2 regions of the Thalassospira marina genome follow, and region 2 is predicted to be linked to the other one. Evidence: predicted binding sites of a transcription regulator. Region 2 holds the regulator's gene; the other holds the start of a gene.

Region 1 (4,920 bases), 1.7 Mb from region 2:
TTTGACTGATACATAACGATGCCCTTTCCTAGTAATGGACTTTGCGTTCAATGAAGCGGAACTGGAACACGGTCAAAATGCTGACCATGATCATCAGCAGCACCGACTGCGCCGAACTGCCGCCCATATCAGCCCCCAGGAAGCCATCGACATAGACCTTATAAACCAGCGTTGCCGTGGCACCGCCCGGCGCACCTTTGGTGGACACATCGATGATGCCAAAGGTTTCAAAGAACGCGTAAGTCAGGTTGATGACCATGAGGAAAAAAGTCGTCGGGGCCAAAAGCGGGAATGTAATGGTCCAGAACCGGCGTTCGGCACTTTTGCAGTCCAGCGTTGCCGCCTCGGTAACCGATTTGGGAATGCCCTGCAGGCCGGAAAGAAAGAAAATGAAATTCACACTGACCTGTTTCCAGACCGCGATCAGCACCACAACAAAGGTGGCATCATTGCCATTCTGGATATGGTTGAAATCAAGGCCGATGCGGTTAAGCAGAATGTAAAGGTCGCCCATCAGCGGATTGAACATCATGATGCCCAAAAGGCCCGCCACAGGTGGTGCCACGGCATAACCCCACATCAGCAGGGTTTTATAAACTTTGGCACCGCGAATGATTTCATCGGCACGCACCGCCAAAAACAGCGATATGGCAATTGAAAGAACCGCCACCAGAACCGAAAACACCACCGTAAACCCGGCAGATTTCAGCCAGCTGGGGCTTGAAAGCACATCTTCGAAATTGCGAAACCAGACGAATTGCGAAGACATGCCAAACGCATCTTCAAGCAAAAACGACTGATGGACCGCCTGCGCGGCCGGCCATAGAAAAAAGATGGCAATAATAATGATTTGAGGTGCCACAAAAAGATAAGGCACCGGGCTATGCCCGAACTGAACGCGTTTCATGACGGATATCGGCCTGAAGGAAACTGGAAAACCAAAAAGGCAGGGCGACGATAAGCGCCGCCCTGCCCCGCAAGAATGATTAGTTGCTGTAGGTGTCGTGGAAACGCTTCAGCAGCTTGTTGCCTTCGGTTTCGATTACGTCGAAAGCCTGATCAACGGTTTCTTCGCCGTTCATCATTTTGTCGACTTCGCTGTAGATCACTTCACGGATCTGGACATAGAAACCAAGACGATAGCCTTTGGTCCATTTGCCACCTTCTTCGGAAAGCTGCTGGATGCCAACTTCTGCATCCGGGCTTTCTTTGTAGTAGCCGTCTTTTTTGGCCAGATCATAGGCCGCGGTGGTGATCGGAACGTAACCGGTTTCCTTGTGCCAGTAATACTGGGTTTCCGGTTTGGTCAGGAATTCGAAGAATGCGGCAACGCCTTTGTTTTCTTCGTCAGAATGACCGGAGAATGCAAACAGCGAAGCGCCACCGATAAAGGTGCTTTTCGGTGCATCGCCAACGCCTTTCCAGTAAGGAAGGGTCGAGGTGCCGAAATCAAAGGTCGCACTTTTGCGCAGGCCACCAAACGAACCTGACGAACCCAGCCACATAGCTGCTTTCTGCTGCAGGAAGGCATCCTGGTTAGCACCCCAGGCGCGGCCATAATAACCGAAATAGCCTGCGTCCTTCCATTCCTTCATCTTCTTCCAATGATTTTTCAGGTCTTCATTGTTGTAAAGAAGTTCGACATCGGTGCTGTCATAACCGTTATTGGCGGTTGCCATCTGCAGGTTGTGACGCGACATGAAGTTTTCAAAGAAGATCCAGGGGCTGTGCGATTCAGCCAGACCTTCGTAACCGGCTTCTTTCAGCTTCGGTGCCATTTCTTCAAATTCCTGCCAGGTTTTCGGCGGGTTCTGAATACCGGCTTTTGCCAGGGCATCCTTGTTGAAATACAGAAGCGGGGTCGAGCTGTTGAACGGCATGCCGATCATTTTGCCAGCGGAGTCAGCATAGAAATAACGAACACCCGGGATGTAGTCGTTGATGTCGAATTTCGAGCCGTATTTTTCGAGCAGGTCCTGAACCGGATAAACAGCGCCTTTGGCGTTGATGATGGTTGCTGCACCGGCGTCAAAGATCTGGATGATGTTCGGCTGGTTTTTCGCGCGGAACGCTGCGATGCCGGCAGTCATCGTGTCTTCATAGCCACCCTTGTTGATCGGAACGACCTTGTATTCGGACTGGCTGTTGTTGAAATCATCAGCAATATGATTAACGACATCACCAAGGGCGCCGTCCATGGCATGCCACCAGGTGATTTCAGTTGCTGCACTGGCCGTATTTGCCATTGCAAACAGCGCTGCTGCCGCCATCAGCGTTTTGCGAAACATGATTCTGTGAACTCCCAAATGAAATAAATCGCCTGCTTTGGCCTGCCCTCTGCCAGACCAAGCAACACGCATGTTTTTTCCAATGCAGTGGCCATTCACTCAAGTGACAGTTTTCGGAAACTTATGTTTGAAACAGATTTCACGTTCATTTTAATACATAAAATGAACATTAATTTTCATTTGATCGGAAAGTGAATTTTCGCGAGCGTATTTTTGGTTCAGTCAACATCAAAAACATCACTATTTAAAGATGTCACACTATTGAAACACTGGGGAAATATGGGTCGAAACCGTACTCAAAACCGCAAAATCACTTTATAGTTGAATGACAGGAATGCATTTCATACATTTTCATATCAACATCGAATCACCAAAAGAAAAGGCAGCCAACTGGCCGCCTTTCCTTGCGATGTTCATTTTGAAATGGTTTTAGACTTGTGTGATCAGTCTTTTATCTGCTTGTCGCGCTGGGCAAACACGGACAGAAGTGCCAGCCCCCCTGAAACCACCATCAACAGCAGCGACAGCGCATTTAGCACTGGTGTTGACCCCTGTTTGAGCCGGTCAAACATCGCAATGGTCAGCGGCGCATCCGAACCCACCAGCATCAATGTCGTATTGAAGTTTTCAAACGACATCAGAAACGACACGATGGCCGCCCCGATCAGGGCGGGTTTTAAAAACGGGATCGTGATGGTGCGAATGGCATCAGCCCGTGTTGCCCCCAAATTAAGGGCGGCTTCTTCCAGGGTCAGGTCAAATTTGCGCAACCGTGCCGAAATGATCAGCGTGGTGATGGTGGTGACGAAGGCAAACTGGCCCAAAATCACCAAAAACAAACCGGGACGCAGAAAATCCCAGTCCCAGCCCAATGCCTCTTCGATGCCGTTGGCAATGGCATTTGAAAACACCAGGATCGAGATACCCAGAATAACACCGGGGATCACCAGCGGCGAAATTGCGACCATATAAAGCAGGTTTTTGCCGGGGAACTTGCCGCGTTCAAACAAAAACGCGTTGCAGGTGCCAACCGTTACCGACAGCAACGTTACCCAAAAGGCAACAAAGGCCGATGTGCCCACACTGCGCAAAAGCGTACCATCGTGGAAAATGCCGATATAGGGATCTTTGTCGCCAAAGAACCAGGCAAGCGTGCCCCCTTCCCATGGCATGGAGGGAAACAGGCTGTCGTTAAAGGCAAACACACCAACAACGACCAGTGGGGCGGCAAGATAGATGAAAAACAGCGTCACATAGGCCCCATAAAGGCCCTTGGCGAAACGCGGCTGGGGAATGGATGGTATCATGATGCCCCCTTAACCCACGGTATCTGACAATGTCTGACGGCTAAGCTTCAAGCCCAGCCAGACAATCAACGAGGACAACACCAGCAACAGGAACCCGAAAGCCGAACCTGATTCCCAGTTAAAGCGGGTAATGAACTGGGTATAGATCTGTTCGGTGAACCACAGGCTGCTTTTGCCGCCCAAAAGAGTTGGCGTCAGATAGTTTCCTAGGGTCAGCATGAAAACAACGATACAGCCCGATGCAATGCCCGGCATCGCATGGGGAATGACAATATCGCGTGTGACGGTAAAGGCATTGCCGCCAAGGTCGTATCCGGCCTCGATAAGGCTGTCATCAAGGCTGTCCAGTACGGAAACCAGTGGCACCACCATGAACAGCATGGACGTATAAACCAGCCCGACCATAATGGTGACATCGTTATAAAGCAGTTCGACCGGCCCATCGACCAGCCCCGACCATTGCAGGAAATGGCTGATGACGCCGCTTTCCCGCAGCAGGATCATCCAACCAAAGGTGCGCACCAGCTCGCTGACCCAAAACGGAATAAGACACAGCAAGAACAGCACATTCTTTGCCCTGCCCCGCATCACCTTGGCGATGTAATAGGACACAGGAAAGCCGATCACCAATGTCAGCGCCGTTGCCAAAATCGACATTGTGGCGGTTCGAACATAGGTGTTCCAGTAAAGGGGTTCGGTAAAAAATTCGATGTAATTGGCAAAGCTGAATTCATATTTGCCATAGGAAATGCGTTCGCGCAGCGAGACCATCAACAGGTCAAGATGCGGCAGCAACACAAGAAGGATCAGCCATAGCAGCAAGGGTGTTGCCATCAGCAATACACCAAGCTTCAGGCCATTTCCGGTAAGGGAGCCTGACGGGTTGCTCATGCGGCGGCCTCGCCCGATTTGGCCGGTTGCGCATTGCCTGCAGCCGGGAAACATTTGGTCTGGCTGGCTTTCCAGCCAAGTTCAAGAATGTCACCGGGCCGCAAATCGGCAAAGGCGCCGGTTTGCGGTAGTGCCACATTCATTTCATGACCCGTGGTTACTTCCTTAAGCTGCACGCTGCTGGCGGCACCGTTAAACAGCAGGTTTTCAACCCGGCCCTGCATGGTATTGGTGCCCGGCTCCTGCGTACTTCCCTGCATCTGTCCCTGCCCCTCGCGTTCAATGCTGATGGCTTCGGGACGGACAAATACATCAACCAGCTTGCCGGTTGGCAATGCGGATGCGCCTGCTGCGTCAATGACAGCATAAATAACACCGCCGCTTTGAAGGCGGATCACCGCCTGTCCATCGACAATGGTTTCAATTGAACCCTG
Region 2 (9,602 bases):
CCGCGCCCCGCACCATGAATTCGCCCCCGGCCGTCAAAAGAACAAGTCCGCCAACGATTTGCAAATAGGGTATAAGCTGTTCCAAAACCGGTCCGCCATTTATCATTAAAAAAATTGCGCCCTGTTTACCGGGCGCTGCCGCGCAAGATGGCATTGCCACCCCGCAAACGCAAGCAATCTCCCCCCAGATAACGGCACAAAGACCGGCTTGAACAGGGGCATATTTTGGCGTTGTTACCTAAAACACAGCCTGCTGTCGCGCGATGTGCCAATAGATATGTGTATCGCCCCAAAGCACAATGGCAATTGGGCGGGTCATGTGTTTCTCCTGCCAGAAACGGGTGCGGAATTTCTTGTTACCCCCGGCATCCAAAAATCCGAAAGGTTCACTGCCAGCCCACAACGGCACCGCCACCAGCCATCGATTTTGATCAATTCGCCCTGCCCGATTTTCGCTGCCCTCACCGTCGCCATCGGCAAATCCATATCCCAGATTTACATCGTTTTTTCATTGCATTGCGCTATGGTAAGAATAACCGGGAACGTTTGGTGACTGGCCTGAAATTCAACGCCCCTGGATAATTATTCATGCCCCATAGCAATGTGCTGTTCGAGCTGTTCCTGATTTTAAGTGCTGCGGTGATTGCAGTGCCTATTGCCCAGCGCCTGCGTGCCAATTCCATCATTGGTTTTTTGATTGGCGGGCTGGTGATCGGGCCGTTCGGGCTGGGGCTTATTCCCAGCAACAGGGACATTTCCACCGTTGCCGAACTGGGCGTTGTTTTCCTGCTTTTCATGATCGGGCTGGAACTGTCGCGTGAACGGTTGCGCGTGATTGGCGGTAAATTTGCCGCCCTTGGTGTTTTGCAAATTATTGTCACGCTGGGCATCGGTTTTGTCGCGCTGATGACGATTGATCTGCCACTGCCAAGTGCGCTGGTGATTGCCGGCGCGCTGGCTTTGTCATCGACCGCGATTATCCTCAAACAGCTTTCCGATGAACGCCAGCTTCACACCCGGTTTGGCCGCGCAGCCCTTGCGGTTTTGCTGTTGCAGGACGTGGCGGTTGGCCCGTTCCTGATTATGGTGCAGGCCGCAGGCAACACCACCAGCACCACCAGCCCCTGGGTCAGCATCCTGGCCGGAGTTGGGGCGGTTGCGGTGTTATTGCTGGCCGGGCGATATTTATTGCGCCCGATGTTTCGCGCCATTGCCGCCCTGCATAACCCCGAACTGTTTGCCATTGGCACCCTGTTTGCCGTGCTGGCGGCCAGTACGCTTACGGAAATGGCCGGGCTTTCCATGGCGCTGGGTGCGTTTATTGCCGGTGTGATGTTGGCCGAAACCGAATTTCGCCACCAGATCGAAGCAGACATTGCCCCGTTTCGTGGGGTGTTTCTGTCGCTGTTTTTTATGTCGGTGGGCATGTCGGTCGATATCGGGGTGGTGTACCACCACGCGATTACGGTGGTTATGGGCGTGGTTGCCCTTCTATTGATAAAGGCGGCGATCCTGTTTGTGCTGTCGCTGGCAACCCGGTTTGACCGGGCGGTTTCGATCCGCATTGCGATGGGGCTGGCCGGTGGCGGCGAATTTGCCTTTGTGATGTTTACACTGGCCGCCCAAAACGGTGCCATTACCCCCGAACTTGCCGCCATTCTGGTGCCGATTGTTGCCATTTCCATGGCCGTAACACCCAGCCTGATCAGCCTGGGCAAAAAGCTGGAAGATATCCTGCATCCGCGTGAAACCGACCAGCTTGGCGATATTGAAGCCCATACCGAAGGTGTGGAACACCATGTGCTGATTATCGGCTGCGGGCGTGTTGGCCGGGTGCTGGCACGGTTGTTAAGAACCCGCAACATTCCCTTTATCGTTCTGGAATCCGACGCCCAACAGGTGGCTCGCGGCCGGGCCGAAGGATTGCCGGTTTATTTCGCCGATGGTTCCAGGCCGGAAAGTTTCCGGGCAGCCCACACAGAACAGGCCCATGTTGCCGCCGTTGCCATGGGTTCGCCGCATGAAACCGAAAAAACCGTGGCATTGCTGCGCCAGCATTACCCACATCTGAAGATTTTCGCCCGCGCACAGGATATTTCCCATATTGGTGCCCTGTCGCGCAGCGGTGCCAATGCTGCCATCCCCGAAGTGCTGGAAACGGGTTTGCGCCTGTCGGACCATGTGCTGTCAGCCTGTGATGTACCGCAGGATGAAATTGATGCTGAAATTGCCAAATTCCGCCGGGCGGACATGCTGCTGATGAATGAACTGGCCCCGCGGTCGTCAGGACATTCATCCGCCTCCGCAACGAAAACGGCCCCTGTGGGCACCAAAGGCACCGGGGCCGGTAACAAAGCGTAGATGCTGGGCCGAGAACCAAGGCCCATGAACAGCAGCCAGTGTCATTTGCCTGACAACATACATCGCGGCGCTGAATATCAACTTGCCAGCAGAAATAAAACAAGGCCCTGCCAATGTGACAGGGCCTTGTATTTTCAGTGTAAATTGCGAAATTCTGTCACAATTACGATAAATAAAAAGGCCGATCAGGCAGCCGCGTCATCATCCAGGGCATAACCGGCCGCGCGAACGGTGCGGATAACGTCCTTGGTGCCTTTGACATCGTTCAGGGCTTTGCGCAGACGACGGATATGCACATCCACCGTGCGGGTTTCGACATAGATATTCGGCCCCCAAACAGCGTTAAGTAACTGTTCGCGCGAGAAAACCCGGCCCGGATGCTCCAGGAAATAACGCAGAAGACGAAATTCCGTCGGCCCGAGATGGATGGGTTTACCGCTGCGATTGACGCGATGCGCAGCCAGATCCATTTCGATATCGGAATAGATCAACTGCCCCTGTGGTTGCGCCGGGCCGGAGCGGCGCAAAAGCGCACGGATACGGGCCAGCAATTCGCCAATGGCAAAGGGTTTGGTCACGTAATCGTCGGCCCCGGTATCGAGGCCGCGAATACGGTCGCCTTCTTCACCACGCGCGGTCACCATGATCACCGGCAAATCGCGGCTTTCAGGTTTACGGCGGATCTGACGGCATACTTCGATCCCGGACATGACCGGCAGCATCCAGTCCAGAAGGACCAGATCAACATGGGTTTCAGCCATGATTTTCAGGGCTTCGTCCCCGTCACCGGCTTCGACAACATTCATGCCTTCCCGTTCGAGGTTGTAGCGCAGCATCGTGACGATGGCGGCTTCATCCTCGACAATAAGAACCGTAGGATCCATCCTGTTATTCCCCTGCCTCGTTGGGTTCAATCACAGCGAAATTGGCAGCATCATTTTTGGGACGGCCATCAACCGGCAGATCTTCACCCTTGATGCGGTAATAGATCGTTTCGGCAATGTTGGTGGCATGGTCACCGATGCGTTCAATGTTTTTGGCAATGAACAAAAGATGGGTCGATGCGGTAATATTGCGCGGGTCTTCCATCATGTAGGTCAGCAATTCGCGGAACAGCGAATTGTACATATCGTCGACTTCCTGGTCGCGGGCCCAAACGCGCTGTGCTTTTTCAGCATCGTTTTCGATATAGGCGTCCAGAACGTCCTTGATGATTTCCTGTGCCAGACGGGCCATGTTCGGAATGACCTGAACCGGGCGGATCGGCGGGATCTGGTTTAGAACCTGGGCACGTTTGGCGATGTTTTTAGCAAGGTCGCCAATACGTTCAAGATCGTTTGACAGCTTGAGCGCGGTCACAACCTGGCGCAGGTCATCGGCCATCGGCTGGCGCAGTGCCAGAACGCGAACGGCGAAATCCTGAACTTCCTGTTCAAGTTTGTCGATGCGCAGGTCGGAAACAATGACCTGTTCAGCCAGTTCGGAATCACGCTTGGAAATCGCGCGGATCGCCGAAATCAGCTGGCTTTCGGCCAGGCCGCCCATCTGGGAAATGATATTGTTCAACCGGGTCAGTTCATCATCGAATGAACTGACAATATGGCTTTCTTCTTTTCTCATCGAATTACCTCCTGCCCGGCTTAGCCGAAGCGACCAGTGATGTAACCCTTGGTCCGTTCGTCTCGCGGGTTGGTAAAGATTTGGTCCGTTTCGCCGACTTCCACCAGTTTACCCAGGTGGAAAAAAGCCGTGCGCTGCGACACACGCGCGGCCTGCTGCATGGAGTGAGTGACGATGACAATTGTGTAGTTCGAACGCAGCTCGTCGATCAGTTCTTCGACCTTGGCGGTCGCGATCGGGTCAAGCGCGGAACAGGGTTCATCCATCAAAATGACTTCAGGGCTGACAGCAACCGCACGCGCAATGCAAAGGCGCTGCTGCTGACCGCCGGAAAGACCGGTTGCCGGTGAGGAAAGACGGTCTTTAACTTCTTTAAGCAGGCCGGCTTTTTCCAGCGAGGTCATGACGATTTCGTCAAGTTCGTCGCGGGAATTGACCAGACCATGAATACGCGGGCCATAGGCCACGTTATCAAAAATCGATTTCGGGAAGGGGTTCGGTTTCTGGAACACCATGCCGATACGGGCGCGAAGCTGCACAACGTCGATCGATTTATCGTAAATATCGCGGTCATCAAGGGTGACCTTGCCATTGATGGTCACGCCATCGATGGTGTCGTTCATGCGGTTCAGGCAACGCAGGAACGTGGATTTACCACAGCCCGACGGGCCGATCAGGGCGGTGACTTCGCGTTCGACAACATCAAGATCGACATTATAAAGCGCCTGGGCATCACCGTAGAACAGGTTCAGTTCGCGGGCCGCCATTTTGGACTTGCCGCGCGTGTGCGGTGCGTTTGTCATTGCGTCAGCAGTTACAACAGCCATTTTACCACTTCCGTTCAAATTTCTTGCGCAGGAACACGGCCAACCCGTTCATCAGGATCAGGAAAGCCAGCAATACCATGATCGCCGCAGAGGTTTTTTCAACAAAGGCGCGTTCGGGGCTGTCTGCCCACAGATAGATCTGCACCGGAAGAACCGTTGCCGCATCCATCGCACTGCCCGGAATATCAACAATAAAGGCCACCATGCCGATCATCAGCAGCGGTGCCGTTTCACCCAGTGCCTGGGCCATACCAATGATGGTCCCGGTCAGGATGCCCGGCATTGCCAGCGGCAGCACATGATGGCTGACCGTTTGCACCGGCGATGCCCCAAGGCCCAAAGCAGCCTGACGAATGGACGGCGGTACAGCCTTGATCGCCGCGCGTGCGGCAATGATGATGGTCGGCAATGTCATCAGGGCCAGGGTCAGACCACCGACAACCGGGGCCGAACGCGGCAGATGCATTACATTGAGGTAAAGCTCCAGCCCCAGCAGACCAAACACGATGGACGGAACAGCCGCCAGATTGTTGATATTGACTTCAATAACCTGGGTCAGGCGGTTTTTCGGGGCGAATTCCTCAAGGTAGATGGCCGCAGCCACACCAATCGGGAAGGACAGAACCAGCGTAACGATCAGCGTATAGAACGACCCCACGGCCGCCCCCCAGATACCGGCAAGTTCCGGTTCGCGGGAGTCACCATTGGTGAAGAAGCGGGTATGGAAACGTTTTTCAATCGCGCCACTATCGGTCAGCGACTGGAACCAGCCGATCTGGTCGTCATCAAGACGGCGGCTGGCTTCGCTGGTTTCGGCACTGATATAGCCCTTGTTGAGCATGTCGAAATCATCACCGGCAATCAGCCAGACCTTGCGGGTCTGCCCGATCAGCGACGGATTATCGAGCACGCGTTCACGCAGGTCATAGGATGCACCGCTTGAAACGATGTCATAAAGCTTGCGCTTTTCCGACCGCGAGGTGACTTCAGGGAAGCGTGCACGCAGGGCATCCTTGATCAGGCCATCAAAATTGGCGCGGCCGATTACTGCCGGGTCGCGGGTCGCGTCCGGGTCAATCGTAGCCGGGTCAAAGGTGATTTCGATTTGGACAAAGGTCTGCACAAAGGCGCTATAGCCCTTGGAGACAATCGAATAACCCAGCATGACCAGGGCAGCGAGTGCCAGCATGATCGCGGCAAGACCATAGGCCTTGAAGCGGCGTTCGGCGGCATAACGCTTTTTGATATTGCGGGCGATGTGGGCGCTGTCCCAGTCAACCGGCTTGCGCAGGTTGGCAGCATCGGAACCAGCGGCGCGATCTTCCATCAAGGATGCCATATCAGTCATATTTCTCGCGATACTTCTGCACAACCTTCAGGGCGAACACGTTCAGGCCCAGGGTCACTAGGAAAAGAACCAGACCAAGAGCGAAGGCCGACAGGGTTTTTGCACTGTCAAATTCCTGGTCACCCACAAGCAGGGTCACAATCTGGACGGTCACGGTGGTTACGGCCTGCAGGGGGTTTGCCGTCAGATTGGCGGCAAGACCGGCAGCCATCACCACGATCATGGTTTCACCAATTGCACGCGACACCGCCAGCAGGATGGCGCCAACGATACCGGGCAGTGCAGCCGGGAAAATAACCAGGCGAATGGTTTCGGATTTGGTTGCCCCAAGACCGTAGGAGCCATCGCGCAATGCCTGGGGCACCTGCGACATCACGTCATCCGACAGCGAGGATACGAACGGGATGATCATAATCCCCATGACCAGACCGGCCGCCAGCGCACTTTCCGAACTGACACTGAGGCCCAGAACCGCACCGCTATCGCGCAGGAAGGGAGCGACCGTCAATGCGGCGAAGAAACCGTAAACGACCGTCGGCACACCAGCGAGGACTTCGAGTGCCGGTTTGGCCCAGGCCCGGAAGCGGGGTGATGCATATTCACCCATATAAATCGCCGAAAACAGGCCGACAGGCACGGCCACCAGCATAGCGATAAAGGTGATCAGCAGGGTCCCGGCGAAAAGCGGGATCATGCCGAAGGCGCCGTCCGATGCCACCTGGTCGGCACGGATCGCGGTTTGCGGGCTCCATTCCAGACCAAAGAGAAATTCAATCGGGCTGATCTTGCTAAAGAAATGCAGGGCTTCAAACAGCAGCGAGAAAACAATGCCAACCGTTGAAAGAATGGCAATCGCCGAACAACCGATCATTAAATAGCGAACGGTGCGTTCGACATTGTTGCGTGCGCGCATATCCGCAAGGATGCGGCGATAGGAAAAACCAAGACCCAGCAGCGCAACAGCCAGCAGCACAACAATCAGTGCCGTATTGGAAATGGAATGGAGCACAGCCAGACGCTGACCGGCTTCAATGACTTCCGGGGCCACATCAAGATGATGGCCATTATCGGCAGCGATCAGCGAGATGGCATTAAGTGCCAGCGACAATTTGCCCGGATCGGAGGTAATTTCCACGGGCAGGTCACTGATCACAAGTGCCTCGGTCACAGGGCCCTGCAACGCATACCAGACAATCAGCAATGCCAGTGCCGGCAGGCCACACCAAAGGGCAGTGTAAGTGCCATAATGGATCGGCAGTGAATGCAGATTGCTAAACCGGCCGCCAGAAAGTGCAATAGCCCTCTTGCGTCCGAAGACGAAAGAGAGCGCACACAGCAGCGCAATCGCCAGCAACAAGAAAGTCAGAGACATTATGTTATTCCATTTGCCTGAAGGAACCCGGTACCGGATAGGCGTTCCCAGTGCTAGTGGGGCAAAATAGTCAAAAATACAATTCTTAAACGAAAGAAACCGGTGGCAACCCGCAGGGCTGCCACCGGCTCAATATCAGATTACATGCTGAGCGGGGTCAGGTTTTTCGCAGCTTCGCGAACCTGTTCACGCTCCGATGCTTCCATCGGGATCAGACCGCGATCTGCCAGGTAACCTTCGTCACCCCAGGCTTTGTCGGCGGTGAACTGTGCGATGTATTCTTCCATGCCAGGAATGGTGCCAACGTGGGCATTCTTGACGTAAAAATACAGCGAACGCGAAACCGGGTAGGAAGCGTCAGCAATGGCTTCGAAGGTCGGCTCAACGCCGCCGATTTTCGAACCGTGCAGTTTGTCGCCGTTCTGGTCGAGGAACGAGAAGCCGAAGATGCCCAGGGCAACCGGGTTGGCTTCGAGTTTCTGAACGATCAGGTTGTCGTTTTCGCCAGCTTCGACATAGGCACCGTCTTCACGGACACCGGCGCAAACAGCTTTGTGCTTGGCTTTATCGCTGTCTTTAAGGGCAGCAATTGCCGGGAATTCGTTGCAGGCTTCTTCGAGTACCAGCTCGGTGAAGGCATCACGGGTACCGGAGGTCGGGGGCGGCCCGAGAACTTCGATCTTTTCATCCGGAAGGGACGGATCGATTTCTTTCCAGTTTTTGTACGGGTTTTCGATCAGCTCGCTGCCGTCTTTGGACGGAACGATTTTGGCCAGTGCCAGGAAGATCTGTTCTTTGCTCAGCTCGAACTGCGGAGCTTCTTTGGAGTTGGCAAGAACGATGCCGTCATAACCGATTTTAACTTCGGTGATGGCTTCAACGCCGTTTTTGGCGCAGGTTTCAACTTCGGACTTTTTAATGCGGCGCGAAGCATTGGTGATGTCGGGGTTCTGTTCCCCAACGCCAGCACAGAACAGCTTCAAGCCACCGCCTGAACCGGTCGATTCAATAACCGGTGTTTTGAAAGAAGTGGTCTTGCCGAATTCTTCCGCGACAGCGGTTGCGAACGGAAACACGGTGGACGAACCAACGATACGAATCTGATCGCGCGCATGTGCGGCGCCGGTCAAGGCAACGCTCGCGAGTGCTGCAATAGCGAGTGTCTTCTTCATGTAAATCCCCATTTGTGTCGTTCCCGTCTTGGGAACTGTGCAACGATCTGCGAGGCGGACTTTACAGTTATGCTTTTACCGTATTGCGTCAGTTTTGTGAAGGTTATGTTACAGTGACTCAAACCCACAAAAACAGCCAAATAATACAATCAATTCAATAGGATAATTTAAGACACAAATGCGCGAAAAACCGGATTTTCCGGCATTCCATGATCAAATGAACAGCTACGTGTCATCAAATGTTACAGTGTCATTCCTCAACTTCAGGGTCAGCAGGAACCATGAGTCGTTCCTTTTATGGTTTCGCAAACAAAGAATAATGGCTGGACGCAACGGCACCCCGTCTTCCCGGCCCCGCTGCGACCTAAAACCACTATGCGGACAACCACAAATCCGCCCTGGCGGGGATTGCAGGCAAATTCGCAAGGCGGCCTCTTTTAGCGCAGGTGAAAAGTCCCCAATTCAGGTATATATGGTGTCGCAAAGCAATGCGGTGCGGAGCACATGCGCAGGGGTGCGCAGGGCAGAAGCAAAAGACCCGATAATAAAACAAATCAAACAGGGGATAACGGCAGGCCACAACGGCCACCGCGTGATGGGGAGAATGAAGGTGAATTCGCAAATTGATGCGTTAAAGGCCAGCCTGGACAAGCTATCGGGCGAGATGGGTGAAATGTCGCAAATGGCAGCCCAGCATTTTGATGAACTGCATGATGCGGTAAACAATGTCGCCAGCCATACCCTGGCGATGGAAGCCATTATTGCGGCGATGCTGGCCAATATCGAGATTGACCAGCAGGCCGTTACCAACTGGATCCGGGCAAAAACGGCCGAGTTTTCATCGCCCGAACATGGCGAATCCGCCGCCGAAACCATCGCCCGCGATTTTCTGGCAAATAATT

The links. The regulator PhoB, encoded in region 2, activates phosphate uptake and scavenging genes when phosphate is short. The targets are predictions, from matches to a motif close to TNTCATAAAACTGTCA.
Region 1: a site for PhoB is predicted at 2,393-2,408, ahead of ugpB (sn-glycerol-3-phosphate ABC transporter substrate-binding protein UgpB). Genes of this name have one in related genera too.

The regions. Positions count from the first base shown of each region.
Region 1 covers NZ_CP024199.1:2,045,095-2,050,014, reverse strand. The annotation lists gene ugpE (sn-glycerol-3-phosphate ABC transporter permease UgpE) at 1-14, opposite strand, end outside; gene CSC3H3_RS09350 (ABC transporter permease subunit) at 29-907, opposite strand; gene ugpB (sn-glycerol-3-phosphate ABC transporter substrate-binding protein UgpB) at 987-2,288, opposite strand; gene CSC3H3_RS09340 (ABC transporter permease) at 2,732-3,595, opposite strand; gene CSC3H3_RS09335 (ABC transporter permease) at 3,605-4,486, opposite strand; gene CSC3H3_RS09330 (ABC transporter ATP-binding protein) at 4,483-4,920, opposite strand, start outside.
Region 2 covers NZ_CP024199.1:3,711,521-3,721,122, forward strand. The annotation lists gene CSC3H3_RS16940 (calcium/sodium antiporter) at 1-85, opposite strand, end outside; gene CSC3H3_RS16945 (cation:proton antiporter domain-containing protein) at 589-2,361, shown strand; gene phoB (phosphate regulon transcriptional regulator PhoB) at 2,547-3,245, opposite strand; gene phoU (phosphate signaling complex protein PhoU) at 3,250-3,981, opposite strand; gene pstB (phosphate ABC transporter ATP-binding protein PstB) at 4,002-4,808, opposite strand; gene pstA (phosphate ABC transporter permease PstA) at 4,810-6,156, opposite strand; gene pstC (phosphate ABC transporter permease subunit PstC) at 6,149-7,528, opposite strand; gene CSC3H3_RS16975 (PstS family phosphate ABC transporter substrate-binding protein) at 7,669-8,700, opposite strand; gene CSC3H3_RS16980 (hypothetical protein) at 9,311-9,602, shown strand, end outside.